One region of the Marinobacterium sp. NO-S09 genome, then DNA from elsewhere that is predicted to be linked to it. Evidence: predicted binding sites of a transcription regulator. Region 1 holds the regulator's gene; each other region holds the start of a gene.
The links. The regulator PhoB, encoded in region 1, activates phosphate uptake and scavenging genes when phosphate is short. The targets are predictions, from matches to a motif close to TGTCATANNNNTGTCANA.
Positions count from the first base shown of each region.

Region 2: a site for PhoB is predicted at 2,522-2,539, ahead of phnG (phosphonate C-P lyase system protein PhnG). Genes of this name have one in related genera too.
Region 3: a site for PhoB is predicted at 3,348-3,365, ahead of O3C79_RS00435 (PhoX family protein). Genes of this name have one in related genera too.

Region 1 covers NZ_CP168954.1:461,112-466,408, reverse strand. The annotation lists gene pstB (phosphate ABC transporter ATP-binding protein PstB) at 1-97, shown strand, start outside; gene phoU (phosphate signaling complex protein PhoU) at 127-885, shown strand; gene O3C79_RS02345 (chorismate--pyruvate lyase family protein) at 1,191-1,733, shown strand; gene ubiA (4-hydroxybenzoate octaprenyltransferase) at 1,762-2,637, shown strand; gene phoB (phosphate regulon transcriptional regulator PhoB) at 2,735-3,430, shown strand; gene phoR (phosphate regulon sensor histidine kinase PhoR) at 3,472-4,773, shown strand; gene cysZ (sulfate transporter CysZ) at 4,770-5,297, opposite strand, start outside.
Region 2 covers NZ_CP168954.1:1,820,710-1,826,006, reverse strand. The annotation lists gene O3C79_RS08490 (alpha-D-ribose 1-methylphosphonate 5-phosphate C-P-lyase PhnJ) at 1-91, opposite strand, end outside; gene O3C79_RS08485 (carbon-phosphorus lyase complex subunit) at 88-1,233, opposite strand; gene phnH (phosphonate C-P lyase system protein PhnH) at 1,233-1,856, opposite strand; gene phnG (phosphonate C-P lyase system protein PhnG) at 1,856-2,326, opposite strand; gene O3C79_RS08470 (IclR family transcriptional regulator) at 2,695-3,372, shown strand; gene O3C79_RS08465 (TRAP transporter substrate-binding protein) at 3,426-4,463, opposite strand; gene O3C79_RS08460 (cytochrome P450/oxidoreductase) at 4,592-5,297, opposite strand, start outside.
Region 3 covers NZ_CP168954.1:79,933-85,229, forward strand. The annotation lists gene O3C79_RS00425 (PA2433 domain-containing protein) at 223-483, opposite strand; gene clpB (ATP-dependent chaperone ClpB) at 621-3,197, opposite strand; gene O3C79_RS00435 (PhoX family protein) at 3,423-5,297, shown strand, end outside.

The sequences.
Region 1 (5,297 bases):
TATGGGTGACCTGATCGAGTTTGGTGCCACCGATGCGCTGTTCACCAACCCCGAGAAGAAACAGACTGAAGACTACATCACCGGCCGTTACGGTTAATTCCAGGGCCAGCAACGGAGATAGCAACCGTGGAACTCGAAAACGACAACTACTCGACCCATATTTCGCAGCAGTTCAATGAGGAGCTGGAGAAAATCCGCACTCAGATGCTGACCATGGGTGGCATTGTGGAACGTCAGGTATCCGACGCCGTTGAGGCGCTGCTGAACGGTGATGTGGAGCTGGCGGAACAGTCCCGCCGCATCGACCAGCAGACCAACGAAATGGAACTGATGATCGATGAGCAGTGCACCACTACCATCGCCCGCCGTCAGCCGGCCGCCAGCGACCTGCGCCTGATCGTATCGATCAGCCGTGCCGTGTCCGATCTGGAGCGCATCGGTGACGAAGCGACCCGCATCTGCAAGATGGCGATCGAACTGGCCGACAACGGAGCCAACCAGCGTGGTTTCCAGGAAGTCCGTCATATCGGCAACCTGGTCCGTGATATGGTCAAGGATGTGCTGACCGCCTTCGCCCGCAACGACCTGGAAATGGCGTACCGCGTCGCCAAGCAGGATCGCAGTGTGGACCAGGAATACCGCACCGCCATGCGCTCTCTGGTGACCTACATGATGGAAGATGCCCGTGCAATCTCCAACGTGCTGAACGTCATCTGGGCACTGCGCAGCCTTGAGCGTATCGGTGACCACGCCCGCAACCTGTCCGAGCACCTGATCTATCAGGTCAGCGGCACAGACGTGCGCCACCAGAGCCTGAAGCAGATCAAGGAAACCGTGCGCGAAGAAACGCATGGCGATGACTCTGAGGATGCCGACGAGCAGTAAGCCCGTCGGTGCCGGCAGGCATTCGCGCACAGATTGCGCTCCCACAAGGGGCTGGCCGCCAGCCCTGAGGGAGCGCTTTTTCCTATTCACCCAGCCTGTTTAACCCTACTTAGGCACCCTTGCCTGTACCATCCCTCTAGCTTCAGCCCTGTGTGGGAAAACACTCTGAAAACGATCTTTCCTGCACAAGCTTTTGTGGGAGCCCACTCTGTGGGCGATTTTCGTGCAATCGACGCCGCCCTCCCAGGCAGCAAATCCGCCAAGGTGCTACACTCTTGCGCTTTCGATCTCACGGAAGTCTGTACGTGTCTGCCCGCACCGCCCTGATCCAACCCCAGACTGCACATCGCTGGCTCCCCGCCGCCTGCCCACGCAAGGTGCCGCACCACTGGCGCCCCTGGCTGCAGGATGAAGGCTCCCTGACACAACGCCTGACCCGCGCCGCCCATGGCGAGTTTGCCGTGCGCGTGCTGTCACAGCATTGGGACTGCCCCAGCGCCGACGAAGCCCGTGCGCTGGGCATGCCACCGCGCCAGATCGCGCTGATCCGTGAAGTGGAGCTGCTGGGCAGCAATGGCGTGCCCTGGGTATACGCCCGCTCCGTGTTGCCCGCCAGCACCCTGACCGGGCGTGAACGCCGCCTGCGCCTGATCGGCAGCCGTTCGCTGGGCTCACTGATGTTCCGTGACCCCAGCCTCAGCCGCAGCCCGCTGGTCTCGGCCCCCATGCGTGATGAACACGGCCAGGAATACTGGGCACGGCGCTCGGTGTTCCGCCTGCACAACAAACCCTTGCTGGTGTGTGAGGTTTTTCTACCGGCCATGGAGCACGTACAATACCCGCTCTGATCTTGTGAGCCGGAGTTCCACCGTGGAGATGTCAGCCGAACGTCCATTGAAAGCACGCCTGCAGGCCTATGTTCACCTGATGCGGGCAGACAAGCCGATCGGCACCTACCTGCTGCTCTGGCCCACGCTCTGGGCGCTGTGGATCGCTGCTGAAGGCCTGCCGCCCCTGCACCTGCTGCTGATTTTCTGTCTGGGCGTGTTCCTGACCCGTTCTGCCGGCTGTGTCATCAACGACTTTGCCGACCGCCATATTGATGGTCACGTCAAACGCACCCACCAACGCCCCCTGCCCTCGGGCCGGGTGACAGAGCGTGAAGCAATCTGGCTGTTTGTCGGCCTGATGCTGGCGTCCTTTGTACTGGTTCTGTTTACCAATACGATGACCATCCTGATGTCCTTTGGCGGGCTGGCACTGGCGTTCGTCTATCCGTTCATGAAGCGCTATACCCACCTGCCGCAGGTGGTGCTGGGGGCCGCCTTTGGCTGGGCCATTCCCATGGCCTTTACCGCCGTACAGGAACAGCTGCCGTTGACCGCCTGGCTGTTGTACGCAGCCAAGCTGCTCTGGACCGTGGCCTACGACACCCAGTACGCCATGGTGGACCGGGATGACGACCTCAAGATCGGGGTGAAATCTACTGCCGTACTCTTCGGGCGTCTGGATAAGCTGATGGTAGGGCTACTGCAACTGGCCGCGCTGGGCGTACTGCTGTGGGTAGGCGCCATCGAGCAACTGGGGATCTGGTTCCACCTGGGGCTGGTCGTGGCGCTGGGCTTCTTCATCTTCCAGCAGTGGCTGATTCGCCATCGCGAACGCATGCCCTGCTTCCGTGCCTTCCTCAACAACCACTATGCCGAGCTGGCAGTGCTGTTGGGCCTGGCGGCAGACTACGCGTTGTTATAAAGGCGTGACTGGACAAAAACCGGATTTGTCATATTAATGTAACCGAAACGTCTTGTAATACTAGCCTCCGATAACTTCTGTAAATGAGGCAGAAACGATGTCTGCATCAAAACGCGTACTGATCGTCGACGACGAAGCGCCGATCCGCGAAATGATTGCCGTGGCCCTGGAAATGGCCGGTTACGAATGTTCCGAAGCCGACAATGCTCAGGATGCGCACGCCCAGATCATCGACCAAAAGCCTGATATGGTTCTGCTGGACTGGATGATGCCCGGCACCAGTGGTGTCGAGTTTGCCCGCCGTCTGCGCAAGGAAGAGGTGACCGCGGATATCCCGATCATCATGCTGACTGCCAAGACCGACGAAGACAACAAGATCCAGGGCCTGGAGACGGGTGTCGATGACTACATCACCAAACCCTTTTCCCCACGTGAGCTGGTTGCACGCCTCAAGGCGGTACTGCGCCGCACTACACCCAAGGGTGTTGAAGAACCAGTTACCGTTGATGGCCTGACCCTGGACCCGGTGTCACACCGAGTCACGGCTGACGAAGCACCGTTGGAACTAGGGCCGACCGAATTCCGCCTGCTGCAGTTCTTCATGACCCACCCGGACCGTGCCTATTCCCGCAGCCAGTTGCTGGACATGGTCTGGGGCGGTAATGTCTACGTCGAAGAACGCACCGTCGACGTGCATATCCGCCGTCTGCGCAAGGCACTGGGCAGCCGCCATGACTACCTGGTACAAACGGTCCGTGGCACCGGCTACCGTTTCTCGGCACAGGTCGCCTGATACCTGTGCACCGTTGATTTTCCACCGGATGGAGCCCGCTTATGCATGTATCTCGACATGCAATGCTGATCAACCTGTTGCTGTGTGCGCTGGCTTCTCTGACGCTGGGCGCTCTGTTTGGTTATCCCATGGCCGGCCTGGCCGTGGGCCTGTTGGTGCGCAGCATTTACCACGCTCAACGTTTCAGCCAGCTTAGCGAGTGGTTACAACGCGAAGATGGCTCGGAGCCGCCGGAGGCCAAGGGTGCCTGGGGCGACCTCTTTGACGAACTGGCGCGCACCCAGAAGCGTGGCCGCTCCCGCGAACAGTACCTGCGCGGCATTATCTCCCGTTTCCAGCAGTCCTCCGCCGCCCTGACAGATGCCATTGTCATCGTCGACAACCAGAACAACCTGGAATGGTGGAACCGCTCCGCAGACCGTTTACTGGGTCTTCGCGCCGCCTCTGACCGTGGCAAACCGCTGATGAACCTGCTGCGTGACCCCCGTTTTGTCCGTTACTACCGCAAGGGGCACTATCAGGAACCTCTGGAGCTGCCGTCACCGGTCAACGGCGATATCCGTCTGCAATACCAGATCAGTCACTTCGGTGAAGGCGACCGCCTGCTGGTGGCCCGCGATATCACCCGTCTGGTGCGCCTGGAGCAGACCCGTCAGGACTTCGTTGCCAATGCCTCTCACGAACTGCGCACCCCGCTGACGGTGATTCGTGGCTACCTTGAGACCTTTCTGGATCAGGACCTGCCCCGTCCCTTGGCGCGCGGCATGAACCAGATGCAGCAGCAGGCACGCCGCATGGAAAGCCTGGTGACTGATCTGCTGCTGTTGTCGCGACTGGAAGCCAGCCAGCACATCAGCGATGAACACCCGATCTTCGTGCAATCACTGATACGCCAGATGCACGATGATGCACAGGCATTGTCAATGGACCGCGGTCACTCGTTTGTGGTGGAAGTTGATTCCAATTACGACTTGCTGGGGCAGGAAAACGAGCTGCAGAGCGCTTTTTCCAATCTGGTGTTCAATGCGGTGCGCTATACACCGGATAACGGCACCATCACCTTGCGCTGGTGGGTCGATACGGAAGGCGGGCACTTTTCCGTCACCGACGATGGTATCGGCATAGAACCGATGCATATCCCGCGCTTGACCGAACGTTTCTACCGTATCGATGAGAGCCGCTCGTCGGCCAGCGGGGGCACCGGCCTGGGGCTGGCCATCGTCAAGCATGTTCTGGTACGCCACGATGGCCACCTGACTATCGACAGCACACCGGGCGAGGGCAGCACCTTTACCTGCCACTTCCCGCCCGACATGGTCGTACCGGTCAGGGACGCGGATTAATTCCGCACGTCCCTGAGCTCTCGGCTCTCGCCGGCGTATTCTTCAACCCAGTACAGGGTGGCGCCGATGACCGCTGCCGGCATCACGAACAGGTTGAGCACCGGTATCAGCATGCCCACTTGCACCAGCGCACCAAAGCCTACCGAGGTAACGCGCTTGGCTTTCATCAGCTGACGCATCTGCGGGAAGCTCACCTTGTTGTTATCCATCGGGTAGTCACAGTACTGGATCGACATCATCCAGGCCCCGAACAGGAACCAGAGCAGCGGGGCCATCAGGTTGACCACCGGAATAAAGGTGATGACCAGAATCAGCAGAAAGCGTGGCAGGTAGTAGGCCAGCTTCTGCAGTTCTCGCTGCAGTGAACGGGGAATCATGGCCAGCACTTCCATCCAGCCTTCATCGTTGATGGGATCGCCGCGCAGGCGCCGTTCGACCTTTTCCGAGAGAAATCCGTTAAAAGGCGCCGCGATCAGGTTGGCCACAATGGAGAAACCATAATAGACCCCGACCAGCACCAGCAG
Region 2 (5,297 bases), 1.4 Mb from region 1:
GAATGGCCACGCCCTTGAGGATGGCGCGACGGATCATGCGCTTGGACTGTTCGTCCAGATAGGCAAAGTTGTAGCCGGTGGCGGTGCTCATGCGTCGGCCTCCTCGTTGGTAGTCTTGCTCTGAGTCGCCCGGCTCTGTTCCTTGCGCAGGCGGCGGATCATCTCCAGCTCGGACTGGAAGTCGACGTAGTGCGGCAGCTTCAGGTGCGACACGAAGCCGTTGGCGGAGACGCAGTCGGTGTGGGACAGCACGAACTCCTGATCCTGCGTCGGGTAGAGCACCTCTTCGCCCAGCTCCTCGGCCCGCAGGGCACGTTCCACCAGCGCCACCGACATCGCCTTGCGTTCGGCACGACCAAAGGCGATGCCGTAGCCGCGAGTAAACTGCGGCGGCAGATCCTTGGAGCCGTGGAACTGGTTGACCATCTCGCTCTCGGTCAGCAGTACTTCACCGATTTCGATCGGGAAGCCCAGCTCTTCCGGCACCATCTCGACACTGACGCGACCGGTGCGCATCTCGCCGGAGAAGGGGTGGCTGTCACCGTAGCCGCGCATGGAGGCGTAACTCAGTGACAGCAGGAAGCCCTCGTCACCGCGGATCAGGTTCTGCAGACGCACGGCGCGCTCGGCCGGGTAGTTGACCGGTTCGCGGGTCAGGTCACGGGGTGCCTTGTCCTGCTGAAAAGAGCCGCCCTGACCTGCTTCACGGCTCTGTTCGATCAGGCCTTCCTTGTTGAGCAGTTCCAGCACCCGCGGGCAGCTGTTGCCGGCGGCCAGCGCTTCAGACAGGGCATTGGCTTCTTCCGGCGCCACTTCCGCTTCGCCCGCCGCCAGCAGACTGAAATCCAGCAGACGGTGAGTGTAGTCATAGGTGGAGCCCAGAATCTGGCCGCCCGGCAGGTCCTTGAAGGTTCCGGAGATGCGGCGTTCGATCTGCATCTGTTCGGTATCCAGCGGCTCGCTGTAACCAAAACGCGGCAGCGTGGTGCGGTAGGCACGCAGCAGGAAAATCGCTTCCACCGCATCGCCACTGGCCTGTTTCAGTGCCAGCGCGGCCAGTTCCGGGTCGTACACCGAGCCTTCGTTCATCACCCGGTCCACGGCCAGCGGCAGCTGCTGGCGAATCTGGTCAACACTCAGTTCGGCAATGGCGCTGTCGCCACGGCGCTGAGTGCGCATCAGGGCATGGGCGTTGTCGATCGCCTTTTCACCGCCCTTTACGGCTACGTACATCAGCAGGCCTCCTGTTCTGTGTTAAGTGGCTCAATTGCCGTGGTGCGTGGCAGCGCAGTCAGCCGGTTGTCGCAGCACCAGAAAGTGTCGATACCCAGCGGAAAACGCTGGCGGCTGCGGATCAGGTCACTGCGGAAGGGCTCGCCCAGGCCGGCGATGCGCAGTGTGCGGGTGTGCTCGATACCGGGGCCGCTCAGGCTCCAGTGTGCCTCTTCGCTTAACGCCGGCACCTGTACCATCAGCGTGGTGGAACGGTCCGGGTATTCCGACGTACCCCAGTTCAGCTCGGCCAGCAGCGGCAGTTCGCTGTGCAGGGCGATGGCAAAGTCAGCATCACAAGGGTTATCCACCAGTGGACACTGGCAGTGAAAGCGCAGGTTGCTGATTACCGCATCACTCGCTGCCAAAGCAGGGCTGAGCCAGACCCGGGTATCGGGGTCGAGCAGGCTCAGTGCCAGCTGCCAGGTGGACAGGTCCAGCCCCTTGGGCGCCTGTTCCAGATAATCGATCTGCATCAACGTACCCGGTTCGCTCATCGCCTTGAGCGCGGCACGGAACACCTGCTGGGATGCCTGGACCGGATCGGCGAAGCCGGCGATCAGTTCGTTACTGCTGACAGCCATCAGTCTTCTCCTCGTACCAGTGTGAAGAAATCAACGCGGGTGCTGTTGGCCTGGGCCGCACGCTGCTGACGCTCGGCCTTGAGATCGGCCTGCAAGGGCTCGATCAGCTCACGCTGCAGCAGGCTTTGGGTACTCCGTTCCTGCAACAGGGCATCAGCAAGTGCCGCGGTAATGGCATGCTGACTGTTGCGACCGGATACATAACTGACACCAAGAGTGCCGCTGGCCAGACGTACAGCACAGCGCGTCAGCGTCATTTCGCCCATATTGAACGGCTGACCGCTGCCGCCGACACGGCCACGCAGCATGGTCAGACCGGTTTCCGGCTTGCGGATAAATTGATATTCAGGCTCCAGCGAAAGTGCCTGCCAGCGCTGTTGCAGCGCCTCGACACTGGACTTGGCCAGTACACCCATCCAGTGCTGGCGAGCACGGGTTTCTGGGGTTTCCTGCTGTTGTTCAACAGACATGTTGGCGATCCATTCAAATAGGTTTGGATGACTTGGATGGCGCTATTCTGCGGAGGGAGCTGGCGGATAAAAATGGAGGGTTTCTGTGCGAATGACCGAGAAATTCTAATGCATGGCTTAGACGCCTGATCAGGTGTGGTCTGGGGCTCTAAGGCAGGTGTTGGGAGCGCTCAAAAGTTTTTTTGCGGCGAATACTGACACATTTCTGCCATATCGATTTGCTACTGCATTGCACACTTGGAAATGCTCACTTGCGCCCCGAATACTCATCCGCGAATAGCACATACTCAGCAGTGATTCATTGCATTACAACTCCGTACATCCGAGCTGTTATCATCCTAGCTACATTTTCCGAAAGACATCACACAATGAAGAACACACTCCAAACTCTGGACAGAGGCATCAATGCACTCGAGCTGATTTCCAAAGCCGAGCACGGGATAACAGTGGCTAAGCTCGCAGAGGAGTTGGAGATTAACCGGGCAATTGCCTACCGCATCATTGCCACTCTGGAAGATCATGGTCTGGTTGTCCGATCAGAGTCAGGACACATCCATCTGGGTGCAGCAGCCCTGATGTATTCACACCGTTTTCTCCCGCAACTCAGATCCCGAGCCCAGCCGCTACTGGAGGTTCTGGCACGTAAAGCCGCCGCTACTGCTTTTGTCTGTGTAGCCCAGGGGGATAAAGGCTGTGTGATCATGGTAGAGGAGAGTGATGCGGGGATTTTACGCGTGGGGTATCGCGTGGGTAGCCAACACCCTCTCAGCCAGGGTGCTGCCGGAATCGCGATCCTTTCCAATCGCGAGCCCAGTGCTGATGAGCCGGAAATTGTTACTCAGGCACGCAAGGATGGCTACAGTCTGACGCGTGGGCACTTGCAGGCAGGTGCTGTAGGCGTTGCCAGCCCGGTTAAAACCCGCAACAGCGAACCCTTGCTGGAGTGCTCTATTGGTGTCGTGGCAATGGACAACCTGGATACAAAAAACGCAATTGAGGCTGTTCAACATACGGCCAGGCAGCTCGCCGAACAGCTTGGCATTTGAGGGTGCTGAACAGGCGGGAGAGACAACCTGCCCCTCCCCCTGCTACGTTGGACTCAGGAGTTGTGCGCTTCGTAGTACTCTTTTGCGATAGCGCGCAATTCATCCAATGCCGCTCGGGCATCCACTCCCGAGTCTTTAACTGACTCAATCCACTCTTCATCAAGGCCTTTCACCTTGTCAGCAAAGTCCGTGGTAATGGCATCCGTTTTCTTGAGCAGCGTTATATTGCCACCCTGTGCCTGAGCATATGCCAGCGCATCCGTATCAGCCGCATCCCAGGCTTTCCCTGCCATAGCAGACAGTTTTTCGCCCGACACACTCATGATCGCCTCACGGTCCTGCTGGCTCAACCCTTCCAGGAAATCGGGGTTCATGAACATGACAAAGCTCCCCATATACATGCCGCCAGGAAGTACTGTTACGTTAGGGGCAACCTCTGCCAAACGCTGAGCTTTCTGCTCACTCAACGGCATGAATACACCGTCGGTTACGCCCTGCTGGAGTAGTTCATACACTTTATTTCCGGGCGCCGACACGGGAGTAATATCAAGACGCTCACCAATGTCTGACTGCACGCCGCCGCCAATACGAATCTTTTTGCCCTCAAGATCCGCCAGAGAATTCACCGGGAAGTTAGTCTGAATGACACCCGGGCCGTGCGAGAAGAACGCAATGGGCACCAGACCTTCATGTTCACCAGCCGGTTTCAGATACTTTTCATATACGCGCCAGTGTGCAACTGAAGCCGCTTCGGCATTTACCCCCAAACCCGGCAGCTCTACTATCTGCTGTAAGGGGAATCGCCCTGGAACAAAGCCATGAAACGTAAAGGCAGCATCCGCGACCCCGTCTTCAACCAGCTGAAACAACTGACCCGGGTTATTCGACGTGCGCTCAATATTAACTTTCACACGTCCTTCAGTCGCGTCTTCAACCCACTTGGCCCATGTCGGCCAAACGGTGGCATTTTGTGCATGTGTTGGCGGCAGCCAGGTAAATACATTCATTACCGTCTCTGCCGATGCAGCAGCAGACATGGCAAGGCCAAGGCCCATTGCCGCGATATTTTTAGCCAGTTTCATTTTTATCATTATTATTGCTCCTGTTTTTCACACAAAATCTACAGCATAGGATGCTTATTGATCAGATACTGTTTAGCAGTTACTCATCGGGTTCCTATTCAAAAACGATCCTTTTTATAAAAACCTCCTGAATACACTCATAGTGCAATCTTTATTGATCGTGATTTAGCCCGTGAACAGCATGTCACCATGCGTTTGTTTTCAGCTTTTTCAGAGCGGGCCAAGACGTTATCTCGATGGTCGATATCACCTTCAAGCACTTCAACTTCACAGTTGCCGCACAGCCCTTCTTCACAATCACTTTCAACGTCCACCCCCGCAGCTTTGAGAGCACCAAGCGCGGTCTGACCGGGCTCAACCGTCACGACCATGCCTGAGTTGGCCAGCACAAGCTCAAAGGCTGTGTCATTGCTGGTATCGAAGGTTTCATGCTTGGCAGTAAAGTGCTCGAAGTGAAGAATGTTGTCGGACAGAGGCTCACACAGCTGCTCCAACGCTTCTATCATGCGGTCCGGGCCACAGACATAAATACGGGTATTCGCATCAGCCGTTGCTACCAGAGACTGTAGATCAGCACGCTTGGCTTCCGCTTTCGGATAGAGCTCAAATCGCCCGGCATGATCCTGCTCAATACGGTTCAGAAATGCCATGGAGGCACGGGCAGCACCCGCGTAGTGCAGGCAATAGTCCTTACCCAGTTCAGCCAACCTATCTGCCATGGTTAAAACCGGCGTAATCCCTATACCGCCGGCAATCAGAATATAGCGCTCGGCTTTTTCATCCAGCCTGAAATTGCTTTTCGGTCCTTTTATTTTAAGGGCGTCGCCTTTTTTGAGGCTATCA
Region 3 (5,297 bases), 380 kb from region 1:
CCAGTCGGGATCAGTGGCTGAAATGTCTGAGGCGCGAAGCGCCGAGTTGTTCAGCCGCTCCGACTGGACGAGAAGCACAGGGGAGCCGAAGGCCTGCTCCGCGGGGGTGCCCTTTCTTTTGGTTCGTTTTCTTTGGGCACGCAAAGAAAATGAACACGTCTCCCAAAAAAGAAAAAGCCCACCGATCTCTCAGCAGGCTTTAGCTCTGACACCAGGCATTACTTACATGGCACTGGCGTTCAATAACATCCGCATCGCCTCGGCGAGTTTCTTCTCGGCTCCCGAGTGATCACCGGCCTTGTGCGCTGCCATACCTTCATCGTGCAGCTGCATCACCTGAGTGCGTACCTCATCGCTGACCTTGATGTTGGCGAGTCCGTTTTCTATCGCTTTGCCGTCCATGGGGCAGTGGCCTGCCAAAGCGGTTGCCGACAGCGTTGACGCCAACAGCGCCGTCACGCACATGGTTTTTAATCTGGACATGACCCACCTCTCTTTCGAGTGATATTCAACGGTCTGAGTATAGTTCAGTTACTCCAGGCCAAAGCGCTAAACAAAAAGAGCCCACCGGTTCCCCGGCAGGCTCTTTCGTTCAAGCAGGTGGAAAAGTCAGCTACGCATTAACGGAACACGAATTCCCCTGCTTCAACATCCACCACAATCTCAGTCTCCGGCTCGTATTCCCCAGCCAGCAACCGCTGCGCCAGCGGGTTCTCAATCCACTGCTGAATCGCACGCTTCAGCGGACGGGCGCCGTAGATCGGCTCGAAGCCCACTTCCACCAGTTTATCCATGGCGGTGCTTGTCAGTTTGATGGTCAACTCACGCTCGGCCAGACGGCGACGCAGACGTTCCAGCTGGATCTCGGCAATACCGGCCACCTGTTCCTTGCGCAGGCTGTGGAACACCACTACCTCGTCGATACGGTTGATCACCTCGGGACGGAAGTGGGTGCCCACGGCTTCCATCACCGCCGACTTCATCAGGTTGTAGTCGTCATCATCGCTGTAGTTCTGGATCAGGTCAGACCCCAGGTTGGAGGTCATCACCACAATGGTGTTGCGGAAGTCTACGGTACGGCCCTGACCATCGGTCAGACGACCATCTTCCAGCACCTGCAGCAGGATGTTGAACACATCCGGATGCGCTTTTTCCACCTCATCCAGCAGCAGCACCGAGTACGGCTTGCGGCGCACGGCTTCGGTCAGGTAACCGCCCTCTTCGTAACCCACGTAGCCCGGAGGTGCACCGATCAGACGGGCGACCGAGTGTTTTTCCATGAACTCGGACATGTCGATGCGCACCAGCGCTTCCTCGGTATCAAACAGGAAGCTGGCCAGGGTTTTACACAGCTCGGTTTTACCCACCCCGGTCGGGCCGAGGAACAGGAAAGAACCGTTGGGACGGTTGGGGTCCGACAGACCGGCGCGGGAACGGCGAACAGCGTTGGACACGGCCACTACCGCTTCGCTCTGGCCTACCACGCGTTTGTGCAGCGCTTCTTCCATGCGCAGCAGTTTTTCGCGTTCGCCTTCCAGCATCTTGTTGACCGGAATGCCGGTCCAGCGGGACACGACTTCGGCCACTTCCTCTTCGGTTACCTTGTTGCGCAGCAGCTGATGTTCTTCCACCTGCTGGGCGCTGCTGTCGGCCGCCTGAACCTGTTTTTCCAGCTCCGGAATCTTGCCGTACTGCAGCTCGGACATCTTGGCCAGGTCACCGGCACGGCGGGCCTGCTCCATCTCGACGCGGGCCTGATCAAGCTGTTCTTTGATCTGCTGCGAGCCCTGTACGCTAGCTTTCTCGGCTTTCCACACCTCTTCGAAGTCGGCGTACTCTTTCTCCAGCGTGCTGATGGTCTGTTCCAGTTCGGCCAGACGCTTGCGGGTGGCTTCGTCTTTCTCTTTCTTCAGCGCTTCGCGTTCCATTTTCAGCTGGATCAGACGACGGTCGAGGCGGTCCATCTCTTCCGGCTTGGAGTCCATCTCCATGCGGATACGGGAACCGGCTTCGTCCACCAGATCGATCGCCTTGTCCGGCAGCTGACGGTCGGTGATGTAACGCTGACTCAGTTTGGCCGCTGCGATAATGGCGGAGTCGGTGATATCCACGCCGTGGTGAATCTCGTAGCGCTCCTTGAGGCCACGCAGAATGGCGATAGTGTCTTCTTCGCTCGGCTCGTCCACGATCACCTTCTGGAAACGACGTTCCAGGGCGGCATCTTTTTCCACGTACTGGCGGTATTCGTCCAGCGTGGTGGCACCCACGCAGTGCAGTTCGCCACGCGCCAGTGCCGGCTTGAGCATGTTGCCCGCATCCATGGCCCCCTCACCCTTACCGGCGCCAACCATGGTGTGCAGCTCGTCGATGAACAGAATGATCTGTCCTTCCTGCTTGGCCAACTCGTTCAGCACCGCTTTCAGGCGCTCCTCGAACTCGCCACGGAACTTGGCACCGGCAATCAGAGCGCCCATATCCAGCGACAGCACTTTCTTGCGCTTGAGGCCTTCGGGCACTTCGCCGTTGACGATACGCTGCGCCAGCCCTTCAACGATGGCGGTTTTACCCACACCGGGTTCACCGATCAGCACCGGGTTGTTCTTGGTACGACGCTGCAGGACCTGGATGGTACGGCGGATTTCGTCGTCACGGCCGATCACCGGGTCCAGCTTGCCGGACTCGGCGCGCTCGGTCATGTCGATACAGTATTTATCCAACGCCTGACGGGTTTCTTCCGCATTGGGGTCGTCCACGCTGTCGCCTCCGCGCATGTTGTTGATGGCGTTTTCCAGTGACTGGCGATTCACACCGCAGTCTTTCAGCACCTTGCCGGCATCGCTCTTGTCATCCAGCATGGCCAGCAGGATCAGCTCGCTGGCGATGTACTGGTCGCCGCGCTGCTGCGCCAGCTTGTCGGTCAGGTTGAACAGACGCGCCATGTTCTGGGACAGACGGATTTCACCATCCGGGCTGCTCACTACCGGCAGTTTGTCCAGCGCTTCACCCACCTTGGCGGTGAGTGTCATGCGGTCGGCACCGGCCTGACGCAGCAGGGGTGCAACGGAACCGTTCTGCTGTTGCAGGAAGGCTGCCAGCAGGTGGATCGGCTCCATCATGTTGTGGTCCTTGCCGATCGCCAACGACTGGGCATCGGACAGGGCCTCTTGAAGTCGTGAGGTAAATTTGTCGGGTCGCATGAGGTCTCCTGTGGATCTCTCTGTGCCGTGGGTCCGACACACGCAGTCAGACGGATCGGCAGTTTCTGTTACCACTATAGATAGGGGCATTCACAAATGCTTCAAGTCACCGGGCTGATTAAATTAGCATCAACTGATTCAATACCGGGCTGTCGTATTCCTGTCATGTCATACTGATACAAAGCTGTTCTGTTTGTTTTGCCATACTCATTACAGGACCCGACCATGAACCAGAACGACCGCTTTGACCCCGAAGACCATCCGGAACTGGAACAGACTGATTTCGACCGTATGACGGCCAAGGGCGTCAGCCGTCGTAACTTCCTGCGTGGCGGTGCTGCTGCCATGGGACTGTTCCTGGCCGCCAGCCCGCTGGCTCAGGCTGTAGCCGCTGCAACCCGCTCTGAATCCAGCAAACTGATGGGCTTCAAGGCCGTTGCCGCCAGCACTGCCGATAGCTTTGTCGTGCCCGAAGGCTATGTGGCCAAGCCGCTGATCTCCTGGGGCGACCCGATCATCAAGGGCGCTCCGGCGTTTGATGAATCCGGTACCCAGAATGCCGCGGCCCAGGCCGGCCAGTTCGGTGACAACACCGACGGCATGAGCCTGTTCCCGCTGTCCGAAGACCGCGCGCTGCTGGCCGTTAACAACGAATACACCAACCAGGAATACCTGTTTGCCCACGGTGGCAAGCAGGACCTGACCGCCGATGAAGTGAAGAAATCCCAGGCGGCCCACGGTGTGTCCATCTTCGAAATCCGCCGTAACGCCAAGGGCGAGTGGCAGGTTGATCCGGCCTCCGATTACAACCGCCGTATCACCGCCTACACGCCGATGGACCTGACCGGCCCGGCTGCCGGCCACGCGTTGATGCAGACCGCCGCCGATACCAAGGGCACTCGTGCGCTGGGTACATTCAACAACTGCGCCAACGGCGAAACGCCCTGGGGCACCTACCTCACCTGTGAAGAAAACTTCCACAAGTACTTCGCTTCACCGGAAGATGATTTCGATGTTGAACTGCCGGCACGCGACAAGCGCTACGGCCTGAAATCCGGCAACCGTGATTACCAGTGGTACCGTCACGATGAGCGTTTCGACCTGAGCAAGCACCCGAACGAACCGCACCGTTTCGGCTGGGTGGTCGAGATCGATCCGATGGACCCGAACGCCACGCCGAAAAAACGTACCGCACTGGGCCGTTTCAAGCATGAGAATGCTGCCCTGACCATCGACAACAACGGCCACGTGGTCGTGTACCTGGGCGATGACGAGCGCGGTGAGCACCTGTACAAGTTCGTCTCCAAGGCCAAATACAACGCCAACGACAAGGCCGCCAACCGCGACCTGCTGGAAGAAGGCACCCTGTACGTGGCCCGTTTCAGCGCCAACGATGGCGAGATCAAGGGTCAGGGTGAATGGGTCGAGCTGACCCACGGCAAGAACGGCCTGACCGCTGCCAACGGCTTTGCCGACCAGGCGGAAGTGCTGATCTTCGCCCGTGAAGCCGCCACTCAGGTGGGCGCGACCACCATGGACCGTCCGGAATGGGTGGCCGTACACCCGGACAACAAGGCCGTGTTCTGCACCCTGACCAACAACAAGAACCGTGGCAAGGAAGGCCAGCCGGTGGGCGGCCCCAACCCGCGTGCCAAGAACAACTATGGCCAGATCCTGCGCTGGTGGCCGCACAACGGTGACCACACCGACAGCCGCTTTGACTGGGACCTGTTCGCCATCGCCGGTAACCCGACCGTGGCTGAAGGCCTGTACGCCGGCAGCGATAACATCAATGCCGACAATATGTTCAACAGCCCGGACGGTATCGGTTTCGACAAGACCGGTCGCCTGTGGATCCAGACCGACGGCAAGTACAGCAACGAAGGTGAGTTTGCCGGCATGGGCAACAACCAGATGCTGTGCGCCGACCCGGAAACCGGCGAAATCCGTCGCTTTGCCACCGGCCCCATCGCCTGTGAAATCACCGGCCTGACCTTCTCACCGGACCAGCGCACCGTGTTTATCGGCGTTCAGCACCCGGGTGAGAAAGGCGCGCCGTCGCACTTCCCGGCGGGTGGCAACAGCAAACCGCGTTCCACC